One region of the Gordonia sp. VNK1 genome, then DNA from elsewhere that is predicted to be linked to it. Evidence: predicted binding sites of a transcription regulator. Region 1 holds the regulator's gene; each other region holds the start of a gene.
The links. Region 1 encodes LexA, which represses DNA repair genes until DNA is damaged. Its sites were predicted from a motif close to CGAACANNTGTTCG; they were not measured.
Positions count from the first base shown of each region.

Region 2: a site for LexA is predicted at 3,875-3,888, ahead of ABLE94_RS03420 (SAV_6107 family HEPN domain-containing protein). Genes of this name have one in related genera too.
Region 3: a site for LexA is predicted at 6,048-6,061, ahead of ABLE94_RS17520 (DUF222 domain-containing protein). Genes of this name have one in related genera too.

Region 1 covers NZ_JBDZDJ010000003.1:36,199-46,505, forward strand. The annotation lists gene ABLE94_RS04120 (peroxiredoxin) at 1-258, shown strand, start outside; gene ahpD (alkylhydroperoxidase, AhpD family) at 270-803, shown strand; gene ABLE94_RS04130 (aminotransferase family protein) at 950-2,182, opposite strand; gene hrpA (ATP-dependent RNA helicase HrpA) at 2,269-6,222, shown strand; gene nrdR (transcriptional regulator NrdR) at 6,196-6,702, opposite strand; gene ABLE94_RS04145 (LysM peptidoglycan-binding domain-containing protein) at 6,727-7,326, opposite strand; gene lexA (transcriptional repressor LexA) at 7,593-8,333, shown strand; gene ptsP (phosphoenolpyruvate--protein phosphotransferase) at 8,373-10,160, opposite strand.
Region 2 covers NZ_JBDZDJ010000002.1:302,406-312,712, forward strand. The annotation lists gene ABLE94_RS03400 (methylenetetrahydrofolate reductase) at 1-347, shown strand, start outside; gene ABLE94_RS03405 (LppM family (lipo)protein) at 431-1,387, opposite strand; gene ABLE94_RS03410 (phytoene desaturase family protein) at 1,457-3,091, opposite strand; gene ABLE94_RS03415 (GNAT family N-acetyltransferase) at 3,125-3,796, opposite strand; gene ABLE94_RS03420 (SAV_6107 family HEPN domain-containing protein) at 4,101-4,562, shown strand; gene ABLE94_RS03425 (SCO2097 family morphological protein) at 4,739-5,140, shown strand; gene mraZ (division/cell wall cluster transcriptional repressor MraZ) at 5,736-6,176, shown strand; gene rsmH (16S rRNA (cytosine(1402)-N(4))-methyltransferase RsmH) at 6,461-7,402, shown strand; gene ftsL (cell division protein FtsL) at 7,399-8,286, shown strand; gene ABLE94_RS03445 (peptidoglycan D,D-transpeptidase FtsI family protein) at 8,308-10,221, shown strand.
Region 3 covers NZ_JBDZDJ010000014.1:109,498-119,804, forward strand. The annotation lists gene ABLE94_RS17510 (glutamine synthetase III family protein) at 28-2,199, shown strand; gene ABLE94_RS17515 (PucR family transcriptional regulator) at 2,320-3,951, shown strand; gene ABLE94_RS17520 (DUF222 domain-containing protein) at 3,952-5,940, opposite strand; gene pruA (L-glutamate gamma-semialdehyde dehydrogenase) at 6,177-7,811, shown strand; gene ABLE94_RS17530 (proline dehydrogenase family protein) at 7,824-8,771, shown strand; gene ABLE94_RS17535 (molybdenum cofactor biosysynthesis protein) at 8,854-9,399, opposite strand; gene ABLE94_RS17540 (AAA family ATPase) at 9,416-10,307, opposite strand, start outside.

The DNA.
Region 1 (10,307 bases):
CTCAGCGACCTCAAGCGCGAACTCGTCTCGGCCGCAGGCGTTCTCAACGCCGACGGGGTGGCCGATCGCGCCACCTTCATCGTCGACCCGAACAACGAGATCCAGTTCGTGTCGGTCACCGCGGGCTCGGTCGGCCGCAACGTCGACGAGGTGCTGCGTGTCCTCGACGCCCTGCAGTCCGACGAACTGTGCGCCTGCAACTGGCGCAAGGGCGATCCGACGATCGACGCCGGCGAACTGCTGACCGCGAGCGTCTGAGAAGGACTGAGATGAGCATCGACAATCTGAAGGAAGCCCTTCCCGAGTACGCCAAGGACCTCAAGCTCAACCTGTCGTCACTGGCGCGCACCACCGAGCTGAACGAGCAGCAGTTGTGGGGAACCTTCCTCGCCGCCGCCGCCGCGAGCCGAAATGCCAAGGTGCTCACCGAGATCGCCGAGGAGGCCGGTGACACACTGTCGGCCGAGGCCTACAACGCCGCCCTCGGCGCCGCCTCGATCATGGGCATGAACAACGTCGCCTACCGGGCCAAGAGCTTCCTCGGCGACGACTACGCCCAGGTGCGGATGGGTCTGCGGATGAACATCATCGGCAACCCGGGGGTCGACAAAGCCGACTTCGAGCTGTGGAGCCTGGCCGTCTCGACCATCAACGGCTGCCACGACTGCACCGCGGCCCACGCCAAGGTCGTCCGCGACGCCGGACTGACCAAGGAGCAGGTCTGGGAGGCCGTCAAGGTTGCCGCCACCGTCTCCGGTGTGGCCCAGGCCATCTCGACCACCGAGGTGCTGGCGAACGCCTGATCATCCGGTCATGACGAACGGCCCGGTCACCGTGAGGTGACCGGGCCGTCGTCGTCGTGCCGGTTGTCGTCGTGCCGGTTGTCGTCGTGCCGGTTGTCGCCGTGCCGGTTGTCGTCGTGCCGGCGGGAATCGGGTGACGGGCGCGCTCAGTCGGTCAGTGCGGCCCGGAACCGTTCGGCCATGTCGGCCACCTGCTCGGTGGTCATCACGAACGACGGCGAGATCTGCAGTGCCCCTTGGCCTGCGGCCCGGCCACTGACGCCGTGCCGGCGCAGCGTACCGACCGCGGCCATCGCGGTCGGTGCGTCGGTGAGCTGCACCGCCGTCACCGCGCCGAGCCCGGTGCGCACCTCGGTGACCGCGTCGAGTTCGGCAAGCGGGGCGAAATGAGTGGCCAGATCACCTTCGAGGCGTGCCGCCTCGCCGATCAGACCCTCGCGCTCGATGATGTCGAGGTTGGCCATGGCCGCGGCCGCCGCACCGGCGTGACCGCCGTAGGTGTAGCCGTGCCGCCACCAGACACCGCCGGCGAAGAACGGCTCGGCGACGCGCGGTGCGATGAACACCGCACCCATCGGCACATACCCGGAGGTGAGTCCCTTCGCGGTGGTCATCATGTCGGGTTGAAGGTCGAAACGCGATGAGGCGAACCAACTGCCGCCGCCGATGCGGCCGAAGCCGGTGACCACCTCGTCGGCCACGAACAGGATGTCGTGGTCCCGGCAGATCTGACGGACCTCGGTGAGGTATCCCGCCGGCGGCAGGTACACGCCGCCGGCCCCGATGATCGGTTCGCAGAAGAAGGCGGCCACCTTGTCGGCACCGACCCGTTCGATCAGTCCCAGAAGGCTTTTCGCGTCATCCCAGTCCACCGACTCGGCGTCGGGCATGAGCTGACCGTAGCCGTCGTGATTGACCGGGATGCCGGCCAACGACGTTCCGGCGACGTGCATGCCGTGGTAGGCCTTGGTGCGCCCGACGAGCAGGGTCTTCTCCGGCTTACCGACCTCGTTCCAGTACCGGCGTGCCAGTTTGGCCGCGGTGTCCACCGAGTCACTACCACCGGAGGTGAAAAAGATCTTGCTACCGGGCACCGGCGCGATCTGCGCCAGCCGGTCGGCGAGGGCATCGGTGACGTCGGCGGTCAGATCACCGAAGCCGGAGTAATGCGCGAGCCGCCCGAGCTGTGCGGCCACCGCGTCGGCGATCTCGGTGCGTCCGTGGCCGACGTTGGTGAACCACAGCCCGGCGGTGGCATCGAGGTACTCGTTGCCGTCGACGTCCCAGATGCGGGCGCCCTCACCTCGGGCGACGACGAACGGACCCTTCGCGGTCACCGCACCCATGTCGGCGAACCCATGCCACAACGAACCAGCCATGACCTCCATGATGCCGGGCGGGTGTGCCGACCCGGTGATCGGGGGCCGGATCGCACCCCGGCGGCAGCCCATATCCTGGAGGGATCATGACACCACCGGATCGCCGCGATCTCCTCGAGCGGATTCGTGCCGTCGGCATCGCCGATGCCCATGCGCTTCGGCGGCGCCTCGACAAGCTCGGGCCGCAACCCTCCGCGGACCGACTCGCCGGACTGGAGAAATCCCTCGCCGGTGCCGAACGACGGGTCGCCGCCCGCCGCGCCGCCGTCCCCGTCCTGGAATTCCCCGAGGATCTGCCGGTCTCGGCGGCCCGCGACGAGATCGCTGCGGCAATCTCCGAGCATCAGGTGGTGGTGATCGCCGGTGAGACCGGGTCGGGCAAGACCACCCAGCTACCGAAGATCTGCCTCGAACTCGGCCGCGGTGTGCGTGGCGCGATCGGCCACACCCAGCCCCGCCGCATCGCGGCGAGTTCGGTGGCCCGGCGGATCGCCGAGGAGACCGGAACACGGATCGGTGAGGCCATCGGCTACTCGGTGCGCTTCTCCGATCGCTCCGGCGCCGACACGCTCGTCAAGGTGATGACCGACGGCATCCTGCTCCGGGAGATCTCCACCGACCCGATGCTGCGCCACTACGACACGATCATCGTCGACGAGGCCCACGAGCGGTCGCTGAACATCGACTTCATCCTCGGGTACCTGCGACGGCTGCTGCCGCGCCGTCCCGATCTGAAGGTGATCATCACCTCGGCCACCATCGAACCGGGCCGATTCGCCCGGCATTTCACCACCGACTCCGGCACACCGGTGCCGGTGATCGAGGTGTCGGGTCGGACCTATCCCGTCGAGGTGCGTTACCGGCCACTGACCCTGCGTGAGGACCCGGATGCCGGCGACGAACGCGGTGGCGGCGAGCACGCCGACCTCGATCTGTTCCAGGGCGTCGACGCCGCCATCGACGAACTGTGGGGCACCGCCGGTCGCGGCGACATCCTGGTGTTCCTGCCCACCGAACGCGACATCCGGGAGGCGGCGGCGTCGTTGTCGCGCCGCATCGCCGCGGGCGCCGAGGTCGTCCCGCTGTTCGCCCGGCTGTCCATCGCCGATCAGCAGCGCGTGTTCACGCCGTCGGACGGACGACGAATCGTGTTGTCCACCAACGTCGCCGAGACGTCGCTGACCGTTCCCGGAATCCGGTACGTGATCGACTCGGGCACCGCGCGGATCTCCCGCTACTCCACCCGCACCAAGGTCCTGCGGCTGCCGGTGGAACCGGTGTCGCAGGCCAGTGCCCGCCAGCGCGCCGGTCGATGTGGACGTGTGGCCCCGGGTATCTGCATCCGGCTGTACTCCGAATCCGACTTCGATGCGCGGCCCGCCTTCACCGACCCGGAGATCCTGCGCACCAATCTCGCGTCGGTCATCCTGCAGATGACGTCCCTGCGTCTCGGCGACATCGAGGACTTCCCCTTCGTGCAGCCGCCGGATTCCCGGGCGGTCCGCGACGGCGTCGGCGTGCTGTCGGAACTGGGAGCGATCACGGTGCCGGGCAAGGGCTCCGGACGCGGCAGCGGACCGGACGCCGGCGGCCGCGACAAGGGCGAGGTGCGCCTGACGAAGGTCGGCGCCACGATGGCCCGCATCCCGGTCGATCCGCGGATCGCCCGGATGCTGGTGGCCGCCCGCGACGAGGGCTGCCTCGACCACGTGCTGGTGATCGCGGCCGCCCTGTCGATTCCCGACGTCCGGGAACGCCCGGCCGAACACCGGGAGGCCGCCGACACCAGTCATCGGCGTTTCGCCGTCCCCGGTTCGGACTTCCTGAGCTATACGCAGCTGTGGCGATATGTGCAGGAGAAACGTAAGGAGTTGTCGGCCAATCAGTTCCGACGCACCTGCGAACGCGAGTTCCTGCACTACCTGCGCATCCGCGAATGGCAGGACCTGCACCGCCAGTTGCGCGGAATCGTCATCGACCTCGACTGGCAGATCCCCGAGACCGAACCGAATGCCGACGCGATCCATCGCGCCATCCTCGCCGGCCTGCTCGGCAACATCGCGGTCCGGGCCGCCGAGGGCCGCGAGTACACCGGTGCCCGCAACACCACGCTGATGATCTTCCCCGGGTCGTCGGTGTCCAGGAAACCGCCGGCCTTCCTGATGGCCGCCGAGATCATCGAGACGTCCCGGCTGTTCGCGCACACGGTGGCCGGGGTCGACCCGTTGTGGGCGGAGAAGCTCGCCGGCGATCTGGTGAAACGCACCCACAGCGAACCGCACTGGTCCTCCACGCGCGGCGCCGCGATGGCCTATGAGCGCGTCACCCTCTACGGCGTGACGCTGGTGGCGCGCCGACGCGTCAACTACGGCCCGATCGACCCCGAGGTGTCGCGCGACCTGTTCATCCGCCATGCCCTCGTCGAGGGCGACTGGCGGACGAATCATCGTTTCTTCGAACAGAATCGGCAGTTGCTGACCGAGGCCGCCGACGTCGAGCACCGCGCCCGGCGTCGCGACGTGGTGATCTCCGAGGAGCAGCTCTACGAGTTCTACGACAAGCGCATCCCCGCCGAGGTGACCTCGGCGCGGCATTTCGACACGTGGTGGAAGTCGGCGCGGCGCACCGACCCGACCCTGCTGGATCTGACCCCCGCCGATGTGGCCGCCGACGTCGCCGTCGCCGACACCGACTATCCGGGGGCATGGCAGCAGGGCGACACCCGCCTGGAACTGCGCTACCGATTCGAGCCGGGCGCACCCGACGACGGGGTCACCGTCGTCATTCCGCAGGCCCTGCTCCCCCACGTCCGCAACGCCGGATTCGATTGGCTGGTACCGGGAATGCGATCGGAACTGGCCACCGAACTCGTCAAGACCCTGCCCAAACAGCTTCGCAAGACAATGGCCCCGGCACAGCGCTTCGCCGATCTGGCCCTGTCCCGGCTGACGCCGCGCTCCGAACCACTGGTCCGTGGGCTGGCCCGCGAGTTGTCGACGATCACCCGGCACACCGTGACACCGGCGGACTTCGCCGTCGACCGCCTGCCCGCCCACCTGCGGATCACCTTCGCCGTCATCGACGATTCGGGCGAGATCCGCAGGCGCAGCAAGTCGTTCACAGATCTCACCGCCGACGGAGCGGACCGTCGACCGACACCCCCGGCCGCGGTGTACACCACCTGGACCGCCGACGGGCTCGGCACCCTGGCGGCCACCGAGACCGCCGACGTCGCGGGCCAACACATCACCCGCCATCCCACGTTGCGTGCCGTCGGGGATCCCGGCCGATCCGTGGGCGTCGCGCGGGCCACCGCCGCCACCGAGGACGAGGCCAACCGGATGCGGGTCGTCGGTGTCATCGCGCTGCTCGACCACACCATCACCGGGCTCTCGTCGAAGGCATCGTCGGGCCTCGACCCCGCCGGGCGACTCGCGTTGAGCCAGAACCCCTACCGGGATTCCAGCGAGTTCTTCGCCGACTGCACCAGGCGGGCCATCCGGGACCTCGTCGACGTCGACGCGGCGGCCCGGGTGCGGTCACCGCAGCAGTTCGATGCGCTGGCCGCCGCACTCGGTCCGCGCGTACGTTCGGCCGCACCGGAGTATCTCGCCTCGGCCGTCAACGCACTCCGGATGGTCGCGCCGCTGCGTCAGGCGATCGATGAGCATTCCGGTCAGGTCGCCGCCGACGACGTCGCCGAGCAACTGGCCAACCTGATCTTCGACGGCTTCGTGCTGGCCACCCCGCGTGAGCACCTGGCCGAACTCCCGAGATATCTGGCGGCCGCACGCGAACGGCTGGAACACCTTCCGGGATCGGCGGACCGGGACCGGGCGGCCATGGGCACGCTCGACCGGGTCACCGGGCGGTGGAATCAGCGACTCGCCGAGGTACCCGAGGCCCGTCGCGATCTCGTCAACGAACAGGCGCATTGGATGGTCGAGGAACTGCGGGTGGGTCTGTTCGCCCAGCGGCTGGGCACCCGATATCCGATCTCGGAGAAGCGTGCGCTACGAACCCTGGATCGACTCGGCTGAGAGGGCATCGGGCGCATCCGTGCCGTTGCGCCGCGTGAGATTGCCCTGCAGATCGTCGATCTCGCGTTGGAAGTCCTCGAGGGAATCGAACGACCGGTACACCGACGCGAACCGGAGATAGGCGACCTCGTCGAGGTCACGCAACGGTTTGAGAATGGCGAGACCGACCTCGTTGCTGGGGATCTCCGCGACGCCCGAGGCGCGCACCGTCTCTTCGACCTGCTGCGCCAACTGGGCCAGATCGTCCTCGTGGACGTGCCGTCCCTGGCAGGCGCGGCGCACCCCGCGCATCACCTTCTCCCGACTGAACGGTTCGGTGACGCCGTTGCGCTTAACCACCGCCAGCACGGCGGTCTCCACGGTGGAGAATCGTCGGCCACAGGCGCTGCACGAACGGCGACGACGGATCGCCTGTCCCTCGTCGGCGACTCGGGAGTCGATGACCTTGGTGTCATCATTCCTGCAGAACGGGCAGCGCATGCATCGAGAATAGCGCCTCACCGCTCAGCGATATGCGGGCGTCAGCAGCGCCTGACCGACACGCAGGGCGCTGCCACCCATGTCGTTGAGCTCGACGATCTCGTCGATGACCGCCTGCCGCGGCATCTCGGGCGCGACGCGCGCGGCGACGGAGTTCAGCGACTCCCCCGCCCGGACGTGCACCACCTGCGTGGCCACCGGCGTGGGGGCGGTGGATTCCTGGTAATCGCTGCCGGCGACACCGATCAGCCACACCAGCATCGCCAGCGCCACCCCGGTCAGCAGGGCCACCGCGGCACCGCGACGGCCCGCCCGACGGGACTGCGACGCGGGCGCGGCGCACGGCGTCCCGGCCGGGCGCCTGGGGATCGCGACCCGGGGCCGGTCGACCGGACGATTGTCGGCCGGGCGGTGGAGGTGCCGGTGCCGCGCCGCCGGGGTGGCGCGGCGAGCCGGCACCGGCCGTCCGGCATGCACGATCGCGCCGCGCCGGGGCGTGACATCGTCTCGCGCCGCACCCCGGGCATCGGGAGCGGCACCGAAACGGGCACCGGACGGGGTGCGCCGAACCGTCGCCCGACGCGCCTGACCTGCGGTTTCACTGCGAACCAAGGTGTTCTGCATGAGAGTCTCCGATCTCGATCACTCGTTCGAGGAACTGATGTTCGAAGTTCTATCACGCACCTCCGACAATTTCTCGCAACACGTCGAACAAATGTTTGAAGTTGTCGGTGACCTGGACTAACCTGGCCGTTGACCAGCAGCGCAGACCCGCGGACAAACCCCGGCCGCACCGGACCACCGACTGCACGGGACAACCGACCGCACCGGACCACCGACAACACCGTCCGACCACAACAGAGTTTCCGACCGAAAGGATCGAACACCCGATGAGTGAGAAGAACCGACGTTCGACGACGTCGACGTCGTCGACCAAGCGCGGCCGCGGATCGGCCGCCGCCGACGAGCCGGAGGTCCCGTTCGACGCGGCGGCCGCGGAGGCCTCGCTCACGCCGCGTCAGCGGGGCGTGCTCGATGTGATCCGCAAGTCGGTGCGCGAGCGCGGCTATCCGCCGAGCATCCGCGAGATCGGCGACGCCGTCGGGCTGGCCTCGACGTCGTCGGTCGCCCATCAGCTGCGGACACTGGAACGCAAGGGACTGCTCAAGCGCGACCACAACCGCCCACGCGCGGTCAACGTGCAGGACGGCGAGCACACCCCACCGGACGACACCGCGGTCGCGTCGAATCTGCCCGCCCCGACCTTCGTCCCGGTTCTCGGGCGCATCGCGGCCGGTGGACCGATCCTCGCCGAGGAGGCCGTCGAGGACGTCTTCCCGCTGCCGCGTGAACTCGTCGGCGAGGGTTCACTGTTCCTGCTGAAGGTGGTCGGCGAGTCGATGATCGACGCCGCGATCTGTGACGGCGACTGGGTCGTCGTCCGGCAGCAGAACGTGGCCGACAACGGTGACATCGTCGCCGCGATGATCGACGGCGAGGCGACCGTGAAGACCTTCAAGCGCAAGGACGGTCACGTGTGGCTGATGCCGCACAACGAGCATTTCGAACCCATCCCCGGCGACGACGCCGCCATCCTGGGCAAGGTCGTCACGGTGATGCGCCGGATCTGATCCGGCTCCGGGCCCGCCCGGTGCGGCGCTCGCCGAAATTCAGCCGGCGAGCGCCGCGGTGGCGGCCTCACGTGCGGCCGCCGGGGAGGCGGTCGCGAGGGCAGCACTCGCCGCGGCACGGCACGCATCGAGTGTGACGCCGCCGAGTTTGGCACCGACCGCCGCCGACGCCGCCGGAGCACTCGACAGCGAGGTGACGCCGAGTCCGACGAGTACGCAGGCCAGCAGCGGGTCGGCGGCGGCCTCACCGCAGACGCCGACCGGTTTACCCGTACGTTTCCCGGCCTCGGCCACCATCGAGATGAGCGCGAGCACCGCGGGCTGCCACGGATCGGTGAGTTCGGCCAGATCGGCCGACATGCGGTCGGCGGCCATCGTGTACTGCGTCAGATCGTTGGTTCCGATCGACACGAAGTCGACCTCGGCGAGGATCGACGACGCGAGGATCGCGGCGGACGGGATCTCGACCATCACCCCGGCGACCAGACCACGCCCGCGGACCTGTGCCGCGAACTCCGCGGCCTCGTCGGCCGAGGCGATCATCGGTGCCATCACCCATGGAGTGCTGCCGGTCTCCCGGGCGGCCGCCGCGATGGCGTCGAGTTGCCCGGCGCGGATCTCCGGATGCCGAGCGGTGATCCGATTACCCCGGACCCCCAGAGCGGGGTTGGCCTCGGTGCCGTGGTCGACGAATTTCAACGGCTTGTCCGAACCCGCGTCGAGCGTCCGCACGACGACCTTCTTGCCCCCGAACGCCTCGAGCACCTCGCGGTAGAGCTCGGTCTGCTCGGCCACCGTGGGTGCCTCGGCGCTGTCGAGGAAGGCCAGTTCGGTCCGGAACAGGCCCACTCCCTCGACCGGATAGGCGGTGGCGGCGCGCGCGGAGACACCGTCGGCGACGTTGGCCAGGATGGCCGCCTCGTGACCGTCGGCGGTGTGCCCCGGCCCCGACCAGCCCGCGACGAGTTCCGCCTCGCGCCGGCTCTCGTCGACGGCCGCCTGCGCCTGCTCCGGATCCGGTTCCAGCACAACGGTTCCGGCGGTGCCGTCGACGAGCACCAGGGTTCCGGCGGGTACCTCGTCGAGGTCGGCGACCGCGACGATGCACGGGATGCCCAGCTGCCGGGCGATGATCGCGGTGTGACTGGTCGGCCCGCCGAGTCGCGTCACCAGCGCGGTGACCAGTTTGGGATCGAGGCCGGCGGTGTCGGCCGGCGCCAGATCGTCGGCGCAGAGCACCGACGGCTCGGTGGGCACCGGCACACCCGGTTCGGGTTGTCCGAGCAACTCGGCCACGACCCGATCGCGGACATCGTTGAGATCGGTGACGCGTTCGGCCATCAGACCGCCGAGTTTGGTGAAGAGCGCGGCGAACTGGTCGGTCGCCGCGGTCGCGGCCGATGCGGCCGACGACCCGGAGGAGATCAGCTTGCCCGCCGCACCGATCCAGCCGCGGTCCTCGGCGAGGCCGGCGGTGGCGATGAGAACCTCGGCGGCCGCACCGGAGGCATGTGAGGCACGTTCGCGCAGCCGGGCGGCCACCAGCCCGGCCGCGTCGACGAAGCGGGACTGCTCCGCCTCCCGCGCGTCCTCCGGGATCGTCGCGGTGTCATGCACCGGGGCGACGCGCTCGCCGGGGCGAACCACCGGCCCGTAGGCCTTCCCGCCGACCACGGGGGTCCCACGCAGTTCCTGAGCCTGCTGATCGTTCACTGCGCTGCCCTTCGTTCGAGGTTCGTTTCGGCCGTCGTCGGCCGATCTGGTCTGTGCTGTCGCGAGATCGCTCTCCCGGCGGCCCGATCTGTGAAAAATCTGCCCGCCGAACATCTCTTGTGATCGAAGTTACAAGAAATCCTTGACTTGTCAACACAAACAGGCGTAAACACAGATATATCAACATTGAGTTCCACCCAAAACCACATCAAGTTTTGCCCAAACCCACATGGACACAGACATCCCGTCATCCGTCCTCTC
Region 2 (10,307 bases), on a different contig from region 1:
GGGTGGCCGCCGCCGATCCGGAACAGGCGCACAAGCCACTGATCCCGGGCCTCATGCCGATCACCTCGCTGGCCAGCGCGCGGCGGATGACCCAGCTGTCGGGGTCGGTGATCCCGCCGGCCGTGGAGCAGCGATTCGCCGCGGCCGCCGGCGACGGTCCCGAGGAGGACCGCGCCGCGGTGCGTCAGGTGGGCATCGATTTCGCCACCGAGACCGCCCAGCGGCTGATCGCCGAGGGCGTCGTGTGCCTGCACTTCTGCAGTCTCAACTTCGCCAAGGCCACCTGCGAGGTCCTCGAACGGCTCGGCGTCGACACCCGGGAGGCGTTGCCGAGCGCCGTCGGCTGATTCCCGGTCACCCGTTCGCCGGGCCGGCCGCCTGGGCAATCCCACCGGCAATCCCACCGGCAATCGCCCGGCGAGGCAGGCGATTACTCGCTCTCCGAGCGGGGTATCTCGTGTCGGCCCGCCGTCGGCGTCGATCCGACCGCCGCCGCATCCCGCGCGGGTTCGTCGCCGCGGGGACCCGACGGTCCGGGGGAAGCGGCATCGGCGCTCGTGTTCTTGCTTGTCGATCGCTTGCCGGTCTTCGTCTTCGAGGTCTTCGCCGTCTCGGCGGGCCGGCCCGGGCGCGGGCTGCGATCACGGGAGACGTAGGCCAGCCGGGCGACCACCAGGACCACCGCGAGGCAGATCAGCACCATCAGGATCGTCCACCCGCCGAACGCCGCGGTGGCCGGATCGGCATAGGTGGCCTCGGCGGTGAAGTCGGCGGGTTTGCCGGGTTCGGGAGTCCACGAGACCGACGTGTCGCTGCTCTGATCGCCGTTGGTCGCGGTCACCGGACCCGCGAAGGACATGGTGAGTTTCACGTAGTCGCGGTTGGCCACCAGGCCGGTGAGGTCGGCGGTGCCGCGGAACCGCACCACGTCGCCGCTGCGTTTGGCACTGAGCTCCATCGTCATCGTCGTGTCGCCGAAGCTGTCGGCCACGATGTCGCCGAGTTGGCCGAGTTGTCCGGCGGTGAGATTGCTGAATGTGGCCCGACTACCGACCCGGGTCGCGGTGTCGTCCCCCTCCGCGGTGCCACCGCCGGGTTGCGGTTGCGCCGAGGCGCTGGTCGACGGTCCTTCGCGATAGTCGGTGATCGCGATGTCGCGGCGCATCGATTCGGGGATGTCGAACTGCGGTGCGCCGCGCGGATTGTCCGGGCTCGTCGCGACGATCACGCTGCCCGCGAAGCGATCGCCGACCGTCGTCGAGCGTTCCAGACATCCCGACATCAGTGGCGCGGCCAGCATGAGCAGCACCGCGAGCAGGAAGGCGGGGCGGCGATGGTTGCGGGGACGCGGCATCGGTCGTGGAGTCGGCGGGCGCACGGTGCTCATCGTGCCAGAGACCCGTCGCCGCGGGGTGGGCGACACGTCCGTGGCGGCATCGGTGACCGACGTGGCGGGTCAGCGACGGCGACGACGGGTCCGCGCGACCGCGGCGAGTCCGGCGATGCGGCCGCTGGCCCCGGTGACGCCGCCGCCGGGATGGGTCGATGCGCCGGCGAGCAACACCCCGTCGGCGCCGGGCACCGTGTGGTCGGAGAGGTCCGGATGCGGCCGGAACATGAACATCTGATCGATCGACATCTCGACGTGCATGATGTTGCCGCCGACGAGACCCAACTCGGACTCGAGGAACTCCGGGGTCTGCCCGAAGCGGTGCTCGACGCTGTCGGTGATGCCGGGGGCGTGACGTTCGAGTTCGGCGATGATCGCGTCGGTGGCGAAGTGTTCGGCGGCCGACCAGGAGGTTCCGTCGGCGAGCCGGCGCGGATGCCACTGCGCCCACAGGGTGATCAGATGCCGGTCGGCCGGGGCGAGGGAGGGATCGATCGCCGAGTAGCTCATCGCCACACAGGCCGGTCGCGCCGGGAGTTCTCCGACGGCGGCCGCGGCCTCGGCGCGTCGCAGGTGCGCGCGATCCGACACCAGCAGTCCGAGCCCGGAGTGCACGCCATGGGCGGGCAGATCGCCGGGCAGATCCCGGTAGGTGGGCAGATCGCGCGTGCCCAGCCGCACCGCCATGCCGATCCCGGTGCCGACGACGATCTGCGAACGCCATCGGGTGAGGAGATCGGCGTCGAATCCGCCGGCCAGCAGCAACTCGAGGGTGGTCATGATGTGGCAGGCACTGATGACGGTTCGGCCGCAATGACCCTCACCGTCGGCGGTCCGCACCCGCCAGTGGTCGCCGCATCGGCCGATCTCGGTGGCGGTGGATGCCGTGCGCACCTCGCCGCCGTCGGAATCGATGCGGCGTAACAACGCCTCGGTGAGCGCGCCGCTGCCGCCGACCGCACGTCCCGGCGGTATCCGGTGCATGAGCGCGGCGAAACCGATCATCGGGGCGGTCGCCGGAGCGTTCATCGGCGGACCGGACTGCGCTCCGAACCAGGCCAGGGCCGCCTTGAGCTGTTCGGAGCGGAACCAGCGATCCAGCAGGGCATCACCGGAGGACATCAGCTCCTGGGTGAGCGAGAGCATCCGGCCCGAACGCGCGCCGATCGGCCCGCGACGCGCGGTGGTGGCGGTGGTTCCGAGGGTGCCGAACGCCTGCGCGAACCGGCCGGGGGTGGCCGGTTGGTAGAACGACCGCATGAGTGCCTCGGCGCGCGGGGTCCAGGTGGCCACGAAGTCGCGATAGGCCGCGGCGTCCTCGGGGCCGCATGCGCGTTCGATGGAAGCGCACGTCGCGTCGAGGTCGGTGCGGAACACGATCGGGCCGGTGGTGTCGGTGGCGGGGCAGAACGCCCACGGATCGCAGTCGAGGTAGGTCAGACCCACCGCGCTCAGCGACAGCTCGTCGGGCACCGGGGAATGCCGGATCATCAGGTGCGCCGACGATCCGCGGTCGACCCGATAACCGGGGAAGCGCTCGATGGTCGACACGGCGCCGCCCGGCACGGTATCGCGTTCCAGGACGCGCACCGACCGCCCGGCCCGGCCCAGGTAGGCGGCGGCGACCAGCCCGTTGTGACCACCGCCCACCACGACGGCGTCGGTGAGGCGATGGGGTGAGGTCATCGGTGGTGAGGTCATCGCGCGATCGTCGGCGGCAGGCGATGCGACCGGTCACGGGCAGGCATGGCGACCTGCCGGCATCGCGGGGGGATCGACGAGGGGCAGTCCGCGGCCGAGGAACGCGAAGGGACGCGGATCGCCGGTGAAGGTGAAGTTGCGCAGCACGTCGCAGAATCCCATCCGGCGGTAGAGCGACCATGCGCGGTTGCGTTCGTCGGGTATCTCGGGAGTCGAGAGCAACACGTGTCGTTCGGGCCGGTCGGCCAGGAGCTGACACAGCAACCACTGCCCGATCCCGTGTCCCTGGGCGGTCGGGTGGACGTGCAGTTCGGTCAGTTCGAAGTAGCTGTCGGTGAGGTCGTCGATGACGTGCGGATCGCGTCCGGACACGCGCAGACCGGCCCGCAGCTGCTGATTCCACCATTGGTCCCGGGCGCCGCGGTATCCGTAGGCGATGCCGACGAGGACCTCGTCGGCGTCCGGTGAGATCGGCAATCCGATGCGGCGCCGGGCGACGTCCATCGACGCGGTCGTCGCGGGGGGCAGCCGCTGCAGGGCGCCGAACGCGGTCCACCCGGTGCGTGCGATGTGTTCGCGCCAGAGTCCGGCCCGATGCAGTTCGGTACCGCGCGGATAGTTCATCGCCGTGACGTAGATGTCGAGCGCGGGCTCGAGCCAGACAGCGGAATCCTGTCCCTGCAGCCTGACGAGCCGGATCGTCACGAGGAGCCTCTCTGGTCGGATTGTCGGTGGCATCGGGCATCTTGATCTCTGGAGCGGATCTAGCTATATTGAATATGTCGAACGGGTGTTCGATGAATGTGCCTCCGCAAGCTGTTCGCCGATGCCCGACGACGACACGATCCGGTGGTGGACGAGGGAAGCGTCTGCCACCGGGCCGTGTTGAACGGTACGCGAACACACACTTGCCGATCGCGCTGCCGGGCTCGGGCGCTGCTGGGTTCGGGCGCTGCTGGGTTCGGGCGCGGAACGGGTGAGACGGGCACCACGAGGAAAGGGGATCACGATGGCACGTCGCGCACAGTCCGCAACGGTGGTGGACCCGATCGTCGTGGGTCGGGCACGTGACCTGCTGTCACGCGCGGATCTGCTCCTCGACAACGCCATCGCGGTCATCGATGACGCCGAACGCTTCCGGCAGCTCTACCTCGCCGCCCTGCGCGCCGCCGGAGCGGCGATCGCGATCGGGGAGTCCTCGCGCCGATCCACCCGCGGACTGCCGACGAACGCCTGGAGCAGGCTGGCGATCGTGATGCCGGAATTGGATTTCTACGCCGACTTCTTCGCCGCCCGATCCTCTCTTCGGATGAATATCGAGGCGGGGATCGAGCGCTCGGTGGATCCCGGCGTCGGCGCCGAGACCCATCGCCGGGTGCTGGAGTTTCTCGACGCCGTCGAGACGCTGGTCATGGCCTATGAACGCGGTGGACGCCCCTCCGCCGAGCCCTCCTTGGCGCATCCGGCCTGAGCGGATCGGTCGATCGATGGGGTCGGAAGACATGAATTCGATCCAACGGGGGCGGTTATGGTGGTCGCCGCCCGAATCACCTCGTATCATGAAAGAAACGCCGCGAGACACGTCATCGTCGAAGATCGCGGCAACGCACTCATCGATGACTCGTCGGTAACAGGTAAGGAGGGTCGGTGCCACTCTCAGAGCACGAGCAGCGGATGCTCGAAGAGATCGAAAGCGCTCTGTACGCGGAGGACCCGAAGTTCGCGTCCAGCGTCACACGTCGCCGTCTCGGGCGGTCGTCAGGTCGTCGTCGCATTCAAGCGGCGGTCGTTTTCGTCCTCGGACTGGTCCTGCTGGTGCTGGGACCGATCACCGGTCTCACGGTTGGTGGGTTCCCGATCCTGTCCCTCGTCGGATTCCTCGTGATGTTCGGCGCCGCACTCCTGGCGTTGTGGGGCGGCGGCAAGCCGGGCAAGTCGTCCGGCGGTTCGGACTCGGCCGGCCGCGGTGGCAAGCAGTCCGCGCCCAAGCGTAAGTTCACCGAGCGCATGGAGGAACGGTTCAACCGCCGCTTCGAGCACGGCGAGTGACACTCTGACCTGATCTCGGACCAGACGGTCCGCAGCTCTACCAGTCGACGGCGGCGCACACAATGTGCGCCGCCGTCGTCGTGTGTGCCATCGGCACGCCGCTACGGGTACACCGCCACCGGTACGCCAATGCCGGGTCCGCCCGTGATTCTCGACCGGTGGCCGCGCGGTTGCTCACCAGGATGTCCTTCGCAACGGTCCTGCCGTGACTGTGCGTCCCCAATCGGGCCCCATCACGCCCCGCCGGGTCCCCAGTTGGTTCCCCACCGCGCCCCACCGGGTTCTCCACCACGCCCCACCGCATTCCCCACCACGCCCCACCCGGTTCCCCACCACGCCCCACCGCGGGCCCGGGCCCGCCTCAACAGGCACTTTCTGTACCTCTGTTCACACGATCCGGGTGCTGGGCACTCGCGTGAACGACGCGCCGCGCCGCGTGTCGGTGTTCTCTGAATGGTGATTGACCTGCGGATATGGGGATCGGTGGGGAAGTGGTGGGGGCTATGGGGTGGAAAGTGGTGGAAAGTGGGGTACTGTGGGCGTCACTGGGTGAGGCGAACCGGAACGTCGGACCCGGTGGGCGGGAGGTGCCGACATGTCCGTGCGATTTGTCGGTACCTACACGCCCAAATTGGATGACAAGGGGCGACTCACGTTGCCCGCGAAGTTTCGCGACGCACTGGCAGGAGGGGTGATGGTCACACGAGGCCAGGACCACAGCCTGTCGGTGTATCGAGCCGAAGAGTTCGATGCGATCGCGGAGAGGACGATGGAGGCGTCGCGCAACGATCCCGAAGCGCGCGCCTTCCAGCGGTACTTCTTCGCCAGCACCGACGAGCAACGCCCCGACGGCCAGGGCCGGATCACCCTGGCGGCCGAGCATCGGCAGTACGCGGGACTGTCCAAGGAATGCGTGGTGATCGGCAGTTTCGATCATCTGGAGATCTGGGACGCGCAGGCATGGCGTGACTACCAGAACCAACACGAGGAGAACTTCTCGGCGGCGAACTCCTCATCGCTGAGCGCGGTGCTGTAGCCGAGAACATGGGTGCCGGACAGATGCACCGGGCTTCGGATGGTTCGAGGCCTCGCCCCGGTCCGACCCTGGCGTACTTCCCCAACGCCAGGTGCGCGACCGGGGCGAGACCCCGCACCATCGGTGGCCGCCGTAGCCGAGGAAACGATTCCGACCACATCGCCCTGCGCGGGTGGCGTGGCCGGCGCACGCGAAGGGGCACGACGGTGACATCGCAGGATGACGACGAGAGCGGCGCAACCGCCACGAATCGTCGCTCCGGCGAGCATGGTCACATCCCGGTGATGGCCCGGCGCATCATCGAACTGACGGCGCCGGCGCTCTCCGATGCCGCTGTGGCACAACCGATCTTCGTCGATGCCACACTCGGCGCCGGGGGTCACAGCGAACTCGTTCTCACCGAATTCCCCGATGCCCGGGTGATCGGCATCGATCGTGATTCCTCGGCGCTGGCCATCGCGGGCGATCGGCTGTCCGCATTCGGCGACCGGATCTCGTTGCATCAGGCCCGTTTCGACGAGATCCCCGCGGTCCTGTCCGCGGCGGGCGTCGACCGGATCGACGCCGCGTTGTTCGATCTCGGGGTGTCGTCGATGCAACTCGACCAGGCCGAACGGGGATTCGCCTACGCCGTCGACGCCCCGCTGGACATGCGGATGACCCTCGCCGACGGGCCCACCGCCGCCGACGTCCTCAACACCTATTCACATGGCGAACTCGCCAGGGTGCTCTCGGAATACGGTGAGGAACGCTTCGCCGGCAAGATCGCCTCGGCGGTGCTGCGCGAACGTGACCGCGAGCCGTTCACCACCAGCGGACGACTCGTCGAGTTGCTCTACGCCACCATCCCGGCCGCCACCCGGCGAACCGGTGGGCACCCGGCCAAACGCACCTTTCAGGCGTTGCGGATCGAGGTCAATCACGAACTCGACGCACTGCGCCACGCGCTGCCGGCGGCACTGGCCGCACTCCGGGTCGGTGGACGCGTGGTGGTGATGAGTTATCAGTCGCTCGAGGACAAGATCGTCAAGCGGGAGTTCGCACTTCGCACCACGTCCACCTCACCGCGCGGACTCCCGGTCGAATTGCCCGGAACCGCACCACGTTTCCGGCTCGTCACGCGCGGAGCAGAACGCGCCGACGATGCGGAACTCGAGAGCAATCCGCGTTCGGCCCCGGTACGGGTTCGAGCGATCGAGCGAATCGCCGAGGAGGTGACGTCATGACCCTGATCGACGACGTCGACGTCGACGCAGTGCGCGAGAGGTCGTCCGGCAACTCACGGCGGCGCCGGAGCGGTGCGGACGCGGACCGCCCGACGCGGTCACGGGCCGCCCAACGCGCGATCGATCGTCGCAGCAAACGACGCGCCGCCGACGACGCCGACGTGGCACGTGCGGCACGGCTGCGGGCCGCCGCAGGTGGCGTCGGGAATCGGCGAATCACGCTCTCGCAGCGGCTGTCCCGGGTTCCCTTCGTCGTTCCGGTGCTGCTGCTGCTCGCGCTGGGTCTGGGTACCAGCCTGTGGCTGTCGACGATGGCGGCGCAGGACTCCTACGAAATCGGCTTGGCGCGCAACGAGAATCAGGCGTTGGCCGACCACGCCGACGCGCTCAAGCGCACCTTCGAATCGGGCAACTCGGCACCGGAGTTGTCCGACAAGGCATCTGCGCTCGGTCTGGTACCCGCACAGAACCCGGCGCGCATGGTGCTCGGTCCGGACGGCAAGGTGCGGATCATCGGTGATCCGACCCCGGCCACCGGCACCCGCATGGGCACCATCAACCCGGATCCGCGACCGAACCCGACCGCACAGATCGATCCCAACAAGGTCGACGACTCGGTCGGTCTGTCCGGTTCGGCGGCGACCACCACGACCACGAGCGCCCCGGCGACCCCGACCGCATCCACCCCGACGACGTCCGCCCCGGCAACTCCGACACCGGCGCCGAACACCACACCCGTCCCGTCGTCGACGCCGAGTGGTTCGGTCGAATCGGGCCAAACGCCCACCACGCCTGCGCCGAACGTGCTGCCCACCTCCGCGCCGGCCTCCGCGGCGCCGTCGACCGGCAACCCGCCGGGCGGAAATTCCGGGGAGAACCGTTAGCGCGGTGGACAATTGACAACCATGACGACACGTGCGACCACGACCGCCGCACCCGGACGACCTGCCTCCGGCAGGGGCGGTACCGGCGTCACCCCACCGAAGCCGCCCCGCGGTTCCAAGCGTCCGGGTAAGCGTCCCGAGACGTTCGTGCTCCGCAGCCGGATCGCCGGCGTGGTGGTGCTGCTCGCGGTGATCGCCGTCGCGATCCGGATGGTGGTGGTGCACACCATCGAAGCGCCGGAACTGTCCGCGCAGGCCGCGCAGCAACGTGAGTACACCCAGGTGCTCACCGCCAAGCGAGGCGCGATCCTCGACCGCAACGGGCGGCCGCTGGCCTACACCGACGAGGCACGGTCACTGACGTTCCTGCCCAAGGCCGTTCGCGCGGCCATCAGCGCGGCCCATCACGACAACCCCGACCTGCCCGACGTCGACACGCGACTGAACGAGATCGCCACCGGCGTCTCCGAGGCGCTCGGCGGATCGATCAGCGTCGACGACCTGCGCAAGAAACTCACCGGCGACGAGACCTTCGTCTACCTCGCCCGCTCGGTGAGCCCCGAGGTCGCCTCCCGCATCATCGCCGACTATCCCGAGGTCGGTGCCGACCCGCAGAGCATCCGTCTCTATCCCGGTGGATCGTTGGCGGCCAACGTGATCGGCGACGTCAACTACGACGGCAACGGCCTCATCGGGCTGGAGGCCTCACTCGACTCCGTCCTCGCCGGCACCGACGGTTCACGAACCTATGACCGCGGTTCGGACGGGGCGATCATCCCCGGGTCCACCCGCAACGTGCACCCGGCGATCAACGGTGCGACGGTGCGACTGACGCTGGACTCCGACATCCAGTGGTTCGTACAGAGTGAGGTGTCCAAGGCCAAGCAACTCTCCGGCGCCAAGTCCGCGTCGGCGGTCGTGCTCGACTCCCGCACCGGCGAGGTGCTCGCGATGGCCAACGACGGGACGTTCAACGCCTCGACGCCGCTGTCCGAACAGCCCGACGCCGATCTCGGCAATCCGGCCGTCACCTCGCCGTTCGAGCCCGGCTCGGTGAACAAGATCATCACGGCGTCCGCGGCCCTCGAGTACGGTCTCACCACTCCCGATCAGGTCCATCAGGTTCCCGGCAGCATCCGGATGTCCGGGGTCACCGTCAACGATGCCTGGACCCATGGCGTGGCCCCCTACACGACCACCGGGATCTTCGGGAAGTCGTCCAACGTCGGCACCCTGATGCTCGCCCAGCAGGTCGGTGAGGAACGTTTCGCCGACATGGTCAACCGGTTCGGTCTCGGCAAGCTCACCGGGGTCGGACTGCCGGCCGAGAGCGGTGGCGAGGTGCCCGCCCTGAGCCAGTGGTCGGGTGGCTCGTTCGCCAACCTGCCGATCGGTCAGGGCCTGTCGATGACGCTGCTGCAGATGACCGGGATGTATCAGGCCATCGCCAACAACGGCTTGCGCATCCCGCCGCGGATACTGATGTCGGAGCAGCGGGAAGGGCAGGGCGCCCAGACCGAGCCGACGCCCGCGGGTGTGCAGGTGGTCCGGCCGGACACCGCGCGGACCGTGCGCGACATGTTCCGGGCCGTCTTCCAGGACGACCCGATGGGCGTGCAGAGCGGCACCGGGGCCAAGGGTGCCGTCGCCGGCTATCAGCTGTCCGGCAAGACCGGTACCGCCCAGCAGGTCGACCCGTCGTGCGGCTGCTACTCGAACTCCAGTTACAACATCACCTTCGCCGGCATCGCCCCGGCCGACAATCCGCGCTTCGTCGTCGGGATCATGCTGGACAACCCGCGGCGCAGTTCCGACGGCAGCGGGGGCCAGTCGGCGGCGCCGCTGTTCGGCACCATCGCCTCGTGGATCCTGCAGCACGACCGCGTTCCGCAGTCCGCGCAGCCCACCCCGAGGTTGGTTCTGCAGGCATCCTGACCGGCCGGGCGCGTCGTCGGCGGTTCACGCAAACAGTTCGAACGACGCCGCGCGACCCGCCCGGGACGCGGGGATGCCTGACGGTA
Region 3 (10,307 bases), on a different contig from region 1:
CGGGGACCCACACCCCAGGAGTATTGAATGAGTGGCAGCATGTCGCGCCGTCAGGCCATCGAGGCCGTGACCACCTACGAGATGGATACCGAAGGCTTCGATGAGCCGTTGGCCGGCACTTTCGGGCGCAACGTCTTCAGCCTGTCGGTGATGAAGTCTCGTCTCCCCAAGCACGTGTTCAAGGCCGTTGCGGCCACCATCGACAAGGGCGCACCGCTCGATCCGACCCTGGCCGACTACGTCGCCTCCGCGATGAAGGACTGGGCCATGGAGAAGGGGGCGTCGCACTACGCCCACGTCTTCTACCCGCTGACCGGCTTCACGGCCGAGAAGCACGACTCCTTCCTCGAGCCCGACGGCGCGGACGGTTCGCTGGCCGAGTTCCAGGGCAAGACGCTGCTGCAGGGTGAGCCCGACGCGTCGTCGTTCCCCAACGGCGGCCTGCGCGGCACCTTCGAGGCACGCGGCTACACCGGCTGGGACGTCACCAGCCCCGCCTACATCCTGGAGAACAAGAACGGGAACACCCTGTGCATCCCGACGATCTTCATCTCGTGGACCGGTGAGGCCCTCGACAAGAAGACGCCGCTGCTGCGCAGCCAGCAGGCGATGAGCAAGCAGGCCATGCGTCTGCTCAAGCTCTTCGGCCACGACGACGTCGACACCGTGGTGTCCTTCGCCGGTCCCGAGCAGGAGTACTTCCTGATCGATCGCCACTTCTACTTCGCGCGGCCGGACCTGATGACCACCAACCGCACCCTGTTCGGCGCCAAGCCGTCCAAGGGCCAGGAGTTCGACGACCACTACTTCGGCGCGATCCCCGACCGCGTGCTGGCCTTCATGATCGAGCTGGACCGGGAGCTGTTCAAGCTCGCCATCCCGTCGAAGACCCGCCACAACGAGGTCGCCCCGGGGCAGTTCGAGATCGCCCCGGTCTTCGAGCGGTCCAACATCTCCCACGATCACCAGCAGCTCATGATGACGACCATCAAGAAGGTCGCCGAGCGCTACGGCATGGTGGCGTTGCTGCACGAGAAGCCCTTCGCCGGCGTCAACGGTTCGGGCAAGCACGTCAACTTCTCGCTGGGCAACTCCAACCAGGGCAATCTGCTCCTGCCGGGTGACACCCCGCACGACAACGTGCAGTTCCTGGTGTTCTGCGCCGCCATCATCCGCGGTGTGCACAAGTACAGCGGCCTGCTGCGCAGCTCGATCGCCTCGGCCTCCAACGATCACCGTCTCGGTGCCAACGAGGCCCCGCCGGCGATCATCTCGATCTTCCTCGGCGAGCAGCTGGCCGACGTGTTCGATCAGATCGCCAAGGGTGGTGCCAAGGAGAGCAAGCAGGCCGGCGTCATCGAGCTCGGTGTCGACACCCTGCCGCCGCTCAAGGCCGATGCCGGCGACCGCAACCGCACCAGCCCGTTCGCCTTCACCGGCAACCGCTTCGAGTTCCGTGCACCCGGCTCCAACCAGTCGATCGCCGACCCGATGATCGCGATCAACGCGATCCTGGCCGAGTCGCTCGACTACGTCTGCACCTACCTGGAGAAGGCGATCGGAGACGGCGCCGAGTTCAACGACGCCGTGCAGAAGCTGCTCGAGGAGATCATCACCGAGCACGGCAAGGTGGTCTTCAACGGCGACGGATACTCCGACGCCTGGCAGGAAGAGGCGCAGGCCCGCGGTCTGCTCAACCTGCGCACCACCGTCGACGCAATGGCCCAGCTCGACGAGCCGGCGAACATCGAACTGCTGAGCAAGTACGGCATCCTCTCCGATCGGGAACTCAAGGCGCGCAAGGACGTCGTCCTCGAGCAGTACGCGCTGGCACTGCTGGTGGAGGCCAAGGAGACCCTGGAGATCGCCAAGACCCTCATCCTGCCCGCCGCCACGCGGTACATGGGTGAGCTCGCGAGCACCGCGGCCAGCCTGAAGGCCGCCGGCATCGACATGGAGACCCCCGCGTTGAACACCATGACCACCTCGGTCAAGGCGCTCAACAAGGTGATGGACGCCCTCGAGGAGGCCATCGACGGATTCCACGGCGAGGGTGTCGAGGAGGAGTCGGAGTACGCGCTGAAGTCGCTGATCCCGGCGATGACCGCGGTCCGTGAGGTCGCCGACAAGCTCGAGACCGTCGTCGCCGACGATCTGTGGCCGCTGCCCACCTACAACGAGATGCTCACCATCCTCTGAGTCGCACACCCTCTGAGTCGCACCACCTCTGGGCCACTCTGCAGCCCCAGACGGCGTCCGCCGGGATCTCTCCCCGGCGGACGCCGCTCTTTTGTCTGTGCGGACAGTATCTTTGTCGACATGGACAAAGGCGGGATCGGCTTGGGGCAGTTGGTACTCGCACTCGACCGCACCCTGGTGTCGCTGGATGCGGCGCCCCGCGGCCTCGATGTCCCCATCGACTCCGTCTCGTTGCTCGATCCCGACGATCTCCATCTCCCGTTGCGGGCCTCGACCCGCTCCGCCGACCTGTTCCTGTTGGTCGGGGCCACACCGGAGGCCGTGACCGCCTGGCTGTCGACCTATGACAGCGCCCGCCCGGCCGCGGTGATGATCAAGTCCCCCACCCCGGAGCTCACCGCGCATCTGACCGATCTCGGTGTCGCCGTGGTTTCCGTGGACCCGCACGCACGGTGGGAGCGCATCTACAACCTGGTGACGCATGTGGTCGGGGCCGCGGCCGCACCATCAGCCGACGCCGAATCCATGCGGTCGGGCACCGTCGGCGATCTGTTCGACCTCGCCGCCGAGGTCGCCCGCCGCACCCACGGGCTGGTGAGCATCGAGGACGATCATTCCCACGTCCTGGCCTACAGCAGCGCCGGGGACGAGGCCGACGAACTCCGGCGATTGTCCATCCTGGGACGCGAGGGGCCGCCGGAGATGCTTGCGTGGCTTCGGCAATGGGGTGTGATGGATGCGCTGCGCACCACCACCGAGGTGGTCTCCGTCGACGAACGGGCGGACCTCGGACTGCGCCCACGACTCGCGGTCGGCATCCGCGCCCCGCACGAGGACCCGATCCGCGGAGAACACCTGGGCACCATGTGGATTCAGCAGGGACGTGAGCCGCTGTCCGACGACGCCGCCGAGGTGCTGACCGGTGCCGCCGCCGTGGCCGCCCGGATCATCGTCCGACGCCGCAACGCCGGAACCGGACACGACGAATTGGTGCGGCGCCTCCTCGGGGCGCGCGGCGATGTCGTCGATGTTCCGTATCTCTGTGCGCAACTGGGCATCTCGCCGTCTTCGGGTGTGATTGTCGTGGCGTTTGACGGATTGTCCGGAGCCGAGACCGATGCGGCGGCCCCCCTCTCGGCGGCGGGCGTGGTGTCGGCACTGACCCTGCATGCCAGCGCATTCAGTCCACTGTCGGTCACCACGACGCTGGCCGGCCGCGCCTATGTCGTACTCCCCGGTGCCGCGTTGGACGCCACCGTCGACTGGGCCACCTCGGCCGTCACCGCTGCGCGCCGGCAGTTCGGAGTCGATGCCCGTGCGGTGATCGCGGGACCGGGTCCGGAGGTCGCGAGCGTGCCGAACCTCCGCGGCCAGGCCGACCGGGTACTCGACGCCGCGCACCGCGAAGCCGGTCTGATCCAGGCCGTGACGACGGTCGGCGAGTCGAAAACCGGTGTGCTGCTCGGTGAGATCATCGCCCTCATCGAATCGAATCCGGAACTGATCGACTCCCGGGTGATCGATCTCGCCGAGCGCGATCGCCGATCGGGTGGCGACCTGACGATCTCACTTCGGGCATACCTCGACCATTTCGGCGACGTCCGCGCCGCCGCAGACGCACTCCACGTGCACCCCAACACGCTGCGCTACCGCATCCGACGCATCCAGGAACTCACCGGAATGGACCTCGACGATCCCGCCACCCGATTGGTGGTCGCCCTGACCCTCCGCGCGAGCATGGCGTCAGGGTGACTACTCGACTGCGCCGCGTTCCCGGGCTTCGCGGTGTTCTTGCGCTTCGCGGCGGCGTTTGTTGCGTTCGCGTTCCTGGCGTCGGCGGGCGTGTTTGGCCTCCACCCGACTCATGCGTCGGGTGGGTTGCAGAATGCGCGCCGACTCGGCAGGTGCTGCCTCGCCCGGGGCCGGCGTGGGTGGTGCCCGGAACCGGATGCGCGCCAACCCGGGAAACAGGTCTTCGAGGGTGAACGGATTACCGAGAATCACCATGCCCTCGGGAGTGAGGAACTCCGTGCGCAACCGACCGTCGGCGTCGCGGTACTGCTCATCGAGCCAGCCCGCCCCGAATGTCTTGAGCAGGTGCGCAAACCGTGACTTCGCATTCAGGTTGTCCGGCACCGTCGCACCACCCGCACCGGGGTTGCGGTGATCGAACTCGGCGACGTGATCGACCTCGGCGCTCATCGCCGAGCGATCCTCACCCGGGGTGACCGTCCACCCGTCACGGATCCGTACGAACCGATCCAGCACCGACGACGGCCGATACGGATTCCCCGGCGCGGTCGCCGACACCTCGATACCGCCATCGGGACCGACCACCGCATGCGGCCCGATCAGCCGCCGCACCACCGCATCGGGCCGGGTGATCAACCCGAACGCCTGTACATCCGAGACCACACCCTGCCCGAAGATGAACGCCGCAGAACCAGCAGACGCAGGCGTATCGCCGGTATCTGACTGCGCGGCAGCTACATTCGCGTCGCTTGCCGCAGCACCGCCGACGAGGTCACCGTCAACAGTGGATGGCTCAGTGGTGGACGGCTCGGCGGTGGATTCGGCTGGTTCACCGTCGGCGACGCACTGCTGCACCCCACGACCCGACCCGGATGCACCCTCGGTGAACACGTCCTCGGCATCAACGGCCACGGAATCAGCCTGCGCCGCTGCGCGTTCAGCCGCTGCAGCCCGCTCTTGCGCCGCGGCCCGCTCGGCCGCCGCGGCTTCTTCGGCCGCCGCATAGGTGCGCTCATCACACACCACATGCACCATCACCGCCGCCGCAGCCGGCGGCACCGTCCCCGCCTCCGGAATCACCGCCGGACACTCCTCACGACCGCACAAGCACTCGAACGCCGTCCCCGACAACAACGCGAAACACGCATCCGAACACCGCTGCCGCCGCGTCCGCGGATCCTCGGCACACACCGCATCAGCCAACCGAGAAATCCCCGCCATCGCGATCGCCACATTCTCCGCGGTCATCGTCGCCGTGATCGAGGCCATCCCATCCGGACGCGGCCGAGCGATCACCGACCGCTTGTCACCGGCACGCCGACACCGCTCCCGCACCGCATCCGGATCATGACGGAACACGATCCGATCCACCATCGTCGCCAACTGCGCCCGCGACCACGCCCCACCATGCCGCGCCAACTCCTCGGCCACCTCGGCATCGACCGCCGCCGCCGTGTCGCACCCGTCGAGCAACTCGGTGCACGCCACCACCACCGGCACCAACTCCGGCACGATCCGACCCTGCCGCAACTGCTCGAACACCTTCGGCACCCGCTCATGCATCACATCGGCATGCTCCACCAGCACCTCCGCCGCCCGCTGCGAGATGCTCAGCAACTGCCCGACCCGCGCACCGATCAACGCCGTGGTATCCGCCAACAGAAAGTCATGAACCTCATCGGCCGGACGTAACCGCCGCACCCGCTGCGCGATCTCCCGCACCGCCACGTACCTGTGATAAGCGAGATAGCAGGCGCCGCGCTGCAGCGTGATCAGCTGCCCCGACCAACCGTTCACCGCCTCATCACTGACGCCGATCACCGGACCCGTCGGCGTATCATCACCATCGGCACGGTACGAGGCGATCACCTCGGCCACCACATCATCACTGACGAACTCGTCGAGCAACGCCGGCCACAACGACTCCCCCAACCAGAAATCCGCGGCCGACCACCGCCGACCCGTCCCCTCGCTCATCGCCTCGGTCATGCGGTGCCACCCCCTCGGACATCTCAACACGAATACATGTGTGTTCGCGGTCATGTTCTATTATACCGAGCCCACCGACAGAACCGCTCTGGGCGGCGTCCAATGCTCGATCACATATTCGAATATCCGCGTTCACGGGCGTCCACTGGACATTTTGGCCAATTAGACAATACTCAACGACTACTTTCGTCCGATCATCCATCGACTGTGGACACGCGGACACGTGAAATGGCTCCATGGACGCCATCACCACACCCCCACGCCCGGCAAATGAGCCGGTACACACCTACGCCCCGGGCACGCCGGAACGAGGCAGAATCGTCGCCGAACTCGACCGCCGGTCGCAGGCAAGCCCCGTCGAACTCCCCCACGTCATCGGCGGGGCCACGCGCAGCGGGTCGGGTGACCGCACCCCGGTCGTCCAGCCCCACGCTCGCCGCGAGGTCCTCGCCACCATCGCGAATGCCACCCACGATGACGCCCGCGACGCCGTCGACGCCGCACTCACGGCCGCCCGGGACTGGGCTCGCACCAGCTTCGACGACCGCGCCGCGGTCTTGTTGCGCGCCGCAGATCTCCTCTCCGGCCCGTGGCGCGAACGCATCGCCGCGGCCACCATGCTCGGTCAGTCGAAGACCGTGCAGCAGGCCGAGATCGACGCACCGTGTGAACTGGTCGACTTCTGGCGCTTCAACGTCGCCTTCGCCCGCGAGATCCTGGCCGAGCAGCCGGTCTCCTCACCGGGTGTGTGGAATCGCCTCGACCATCGCCCCCTCGACGGCTTCGTCTACGCGATCACCCCGTTCAACTTCACCGCCATCGCCGGCAACCTGCCCACCGCACCGATACTGATGGGCAACACGGTGGTGTGGAAGCCGTCCCCGACGCAGGCATACTCCGCCCACCTCACCATGCAGCTACTCGAGGCCGCCGGACTGCCGGCCGGGGTCATCAACCTGGTACACGGCGACGGCATCGCGGTATCCGATGTGGCACTGGCCGATCCGAACCTCGCCGGCATCCACTTCACCGGATCCACGGCCACCTTCCAACATCTGTGGCGCGAGGTCGGCACCAATATCGACACCTACCGCAACTATCCGCGTCTCGTCGGCGAGACCGGCGGCAAGGACTTCATCGTCGCCCATTCGTCGGCCGACCCGGACGTGTTGCGCACCGCCATGATTCGTGGCGCCTTCGAATACCAGGGGCAAAAGTGCTCGGCCGCCTCGCGTGCGTACATCCCGCGTTCCGTGTGGGCGCAGATGGGTGACGACTTCCTCACCGAGGCAGCCGAACTCACCTACGGCGACGTCCGCGACCTGAGCAACTTCGGTGGCGCGGTCATCGACCGCCGGGCCTTCGACAAGCACGTGGCGGCCATCGATCGGGCCAAGACCGCGCCCACGATGACAGTCGCCGTCGGCGGCCAGTGCGACGACTCCGAGGGATTCTTCGTCCGCCCCACCGTCCTGCTCGGTGACGACCCCACCGACGAGGCGTTCACCACCGAATACTTCGGACCTATTCTGTCGGTGCACGTCTACGACGACGCCGACTTCGAGAAGACGCTGCGGGCAGTCGATTCCAGTGCCCGGTACGCTCTCACCGGATCGATCATCGCCACCGACGTCGCCGCCGTGGCCACCGCGTCGGATGTGCTGCGCAACGCCGCGGGCAACTTCTACATCAACGACAAGCCCACCGGGGCCGTCGTCGGCCAGCAACCGTTCGGTGGCGGACGTGCATCCGGCACCAACGACAAGGCCGGCTCGAAGGCCAACCTGATGCGCTGGACCTCCACCCGCACCATCAAGGAAACCTTTGTCCCACCAACCGAATCCGGCTATCCGCACATGCGGTCCGAGTGACTTGGAGCATCCATGAGTACCCTCTTCGACTCCATCCTGCGGCCGGTCATCATGAAGGCCGCGGCAAGCGACCGCATCAAGGAGACCTCGCAACGCCTACCGGTCACCGAGCGGGTGGTCAACCGATTCGTGCCCGGCGAAACCCTCCCCGAGGTGGAGGCCGCCATCCGCCGCTCCCTCGACGACGGCCTGTCGGTCACCATCGACTTTCTCGGCGAGGACACCACCGATGAGGCGCAGGCCACCGCCACCGTCGACGCGTACCTTTCTCTGCTGCAGATGATGTCACGAATGCCACATGAACACGGCCAACTGGAGGTGTCGCTCAAACTGACCGCCCTGGGGCAGTCGTTGCCGCAGCACGGCGCCAAGATCGCCGAGGAGAACGCACACACCATCTGCGCGGCCGCGGCACGCAGCGACGTCCTGGTCACCATCGACGCGGAAGATCACACCACCGTCGACGAACGCCTACAGATCGTGCGGTCGTTGCGGCATGAGTTTGCCGACCTCGGCACCGTGCTGCAGGCGTATCTGCGCCGCACCGAGGATGACTGCACCGAGTTCGCGGCGTCGGGAGCGCGAATCCGGTTGTGCAAGGGCGCATATGCCGAACCAGCGTCGGTGGCCTACCCGGAGCGTTCACAGATCGACGAGGCGTACCTGCGGTGCCTGCGAATCCTGATGAAGGGCAACGGGTATCCGATGGTGGCCAGCCACGATCCGACGATCATCGAAGCCGCGCAACCAATGGCCGCGGAGTTCGGGCGGGCACCCGGATCCTGGGAACACCAGATGCTCTACGGCATCCGCACCGACGAGCAGCGACGCCTCGCCGCCGACGGCGCGGGCGTGCGTGTGTACATCCCGTACGGCCAGGAGTGGTACGGCTACTTCGTGCGGCGCCTGGCCGAGAAGCCGGCGAACCTGGGGTTCTTCCTGCGCGCTTTGGCCGGTTGACCGCAGGAGCGGTGCTCGTTCTGGCCTTCGCCTTCAGCACGGTCCGGACGCGCGCGACCTCACGCCGAGACGGCGGGCTCGCCTACGCCAGAGGTTGCGCACGCCGCACCTGATCCGCCGCCCGTGCGGGATCGAGTGCGACGTCACAGCCGATGACGGCCGAACCGAGTTGCAACACACCGGATGTGAGCGGTTGCGCCCGCAGGCCACCGCGCCCGATCAGCGCCTTACGCACGCCGTCGCCGGCGGTGGTGTCCATCCACGCACACGGGTGCGCCGGCCGTCCACCCCGGAACCGAATGGGCCCGTCACCGGAGTCGATGGTGAATTCCTGCCCCCGCAGCGGATCGAGTTCGAGTCCGCGAACGACGATGTTGCGGCGGGCCAGTATCGGGTCGGCGGCACCGGCCGCCGCCTGCCACGCCTCGATCGCCAGAAAGGTGACCGCGGCCTCGGTGTGCGCGCGGACACCGAAGAATCGGTCGCCGACAATACCCTTGTCGGCGACGATCTCCACCGACTCGGGTGTCTCGGTGTCGACGTCGTCGGCCGGACCATCCTTCGGCCGACCGAAGTACGCGTGCCGCGGTGAACGCAGCAACGTCACGATCTCGAAGCGATACTCCACCGCCCCAGCGTAGTGGCTATCCGCGGTCGGCTGGTGCGAGGTAGTGCAGCCCGCGAAACCGCGCACTGCTCGCGAACACCTCGGGATCGAGGTCGGTACCGCGGTGCTTGGCCATCCGAAGCGCCAGCCGCAGAAGCATCTTGATGTCGCGCGGGGTGATGTCGGGGAAGCCGCCGACCAGATCGTCGAGCAGGCTCTCCTCGAGCGTCACGTCATTGCCCGCCGCCAGGATCTGCCACACCTGACGGGCATCCTTCGGGCCGGGTGGCTGATACTCGATGACGGCCGCGCAGCGGGCCAGGATGGCCTCGTCGACACCGTCGATACGGTTGGTGGTCAGGAACAGCAGGCCGTCGAAATACTCCAGTGTGCGCAGGAATTCGGCGACGATCGCATTCTGCGAGAGATCCAGGCCGCGTTCCATGACGAACACGTCGGCCTCGTCGAGCAGTAGCACCGCATCCCAGCGCTTGGCGCGGTCGAAGATGACCTCGAGGTTCTTGCGGACCAACTCGGCGGTGATGCCGAGCGAGCCGGAGTGGATGGAGTAGAGCGGTCGGCCGGTGACCTCGGCGTAGACCTCGGCGGTCAGCGTCTTGCCCACGCCGGGACGGCCTTTCGCCAGGATCACATTGCCCGCCGACTTGCCGTCGATGATGTCGCCGGTGAACACCGAGATGTCGGTGGTGAGGATGTTGAGCAGCTCCCGCTGGTCGTCGGGCAGCACCAGCTTGTCCTGCAGGTGGGCGTCGTAGACGTATTCGGTCAGGTCGCCGGTGTTGACGTCGAGGAAGTCCTGGGCGCCGAGATCGAAGACCCGCACGGCGGTGATCACCGGCACCGGCCCGTAGGAGTCACCGTCAAAGAGGATGGACGGTGCCACCATGCGCAGCGACGCGATCTCCCCT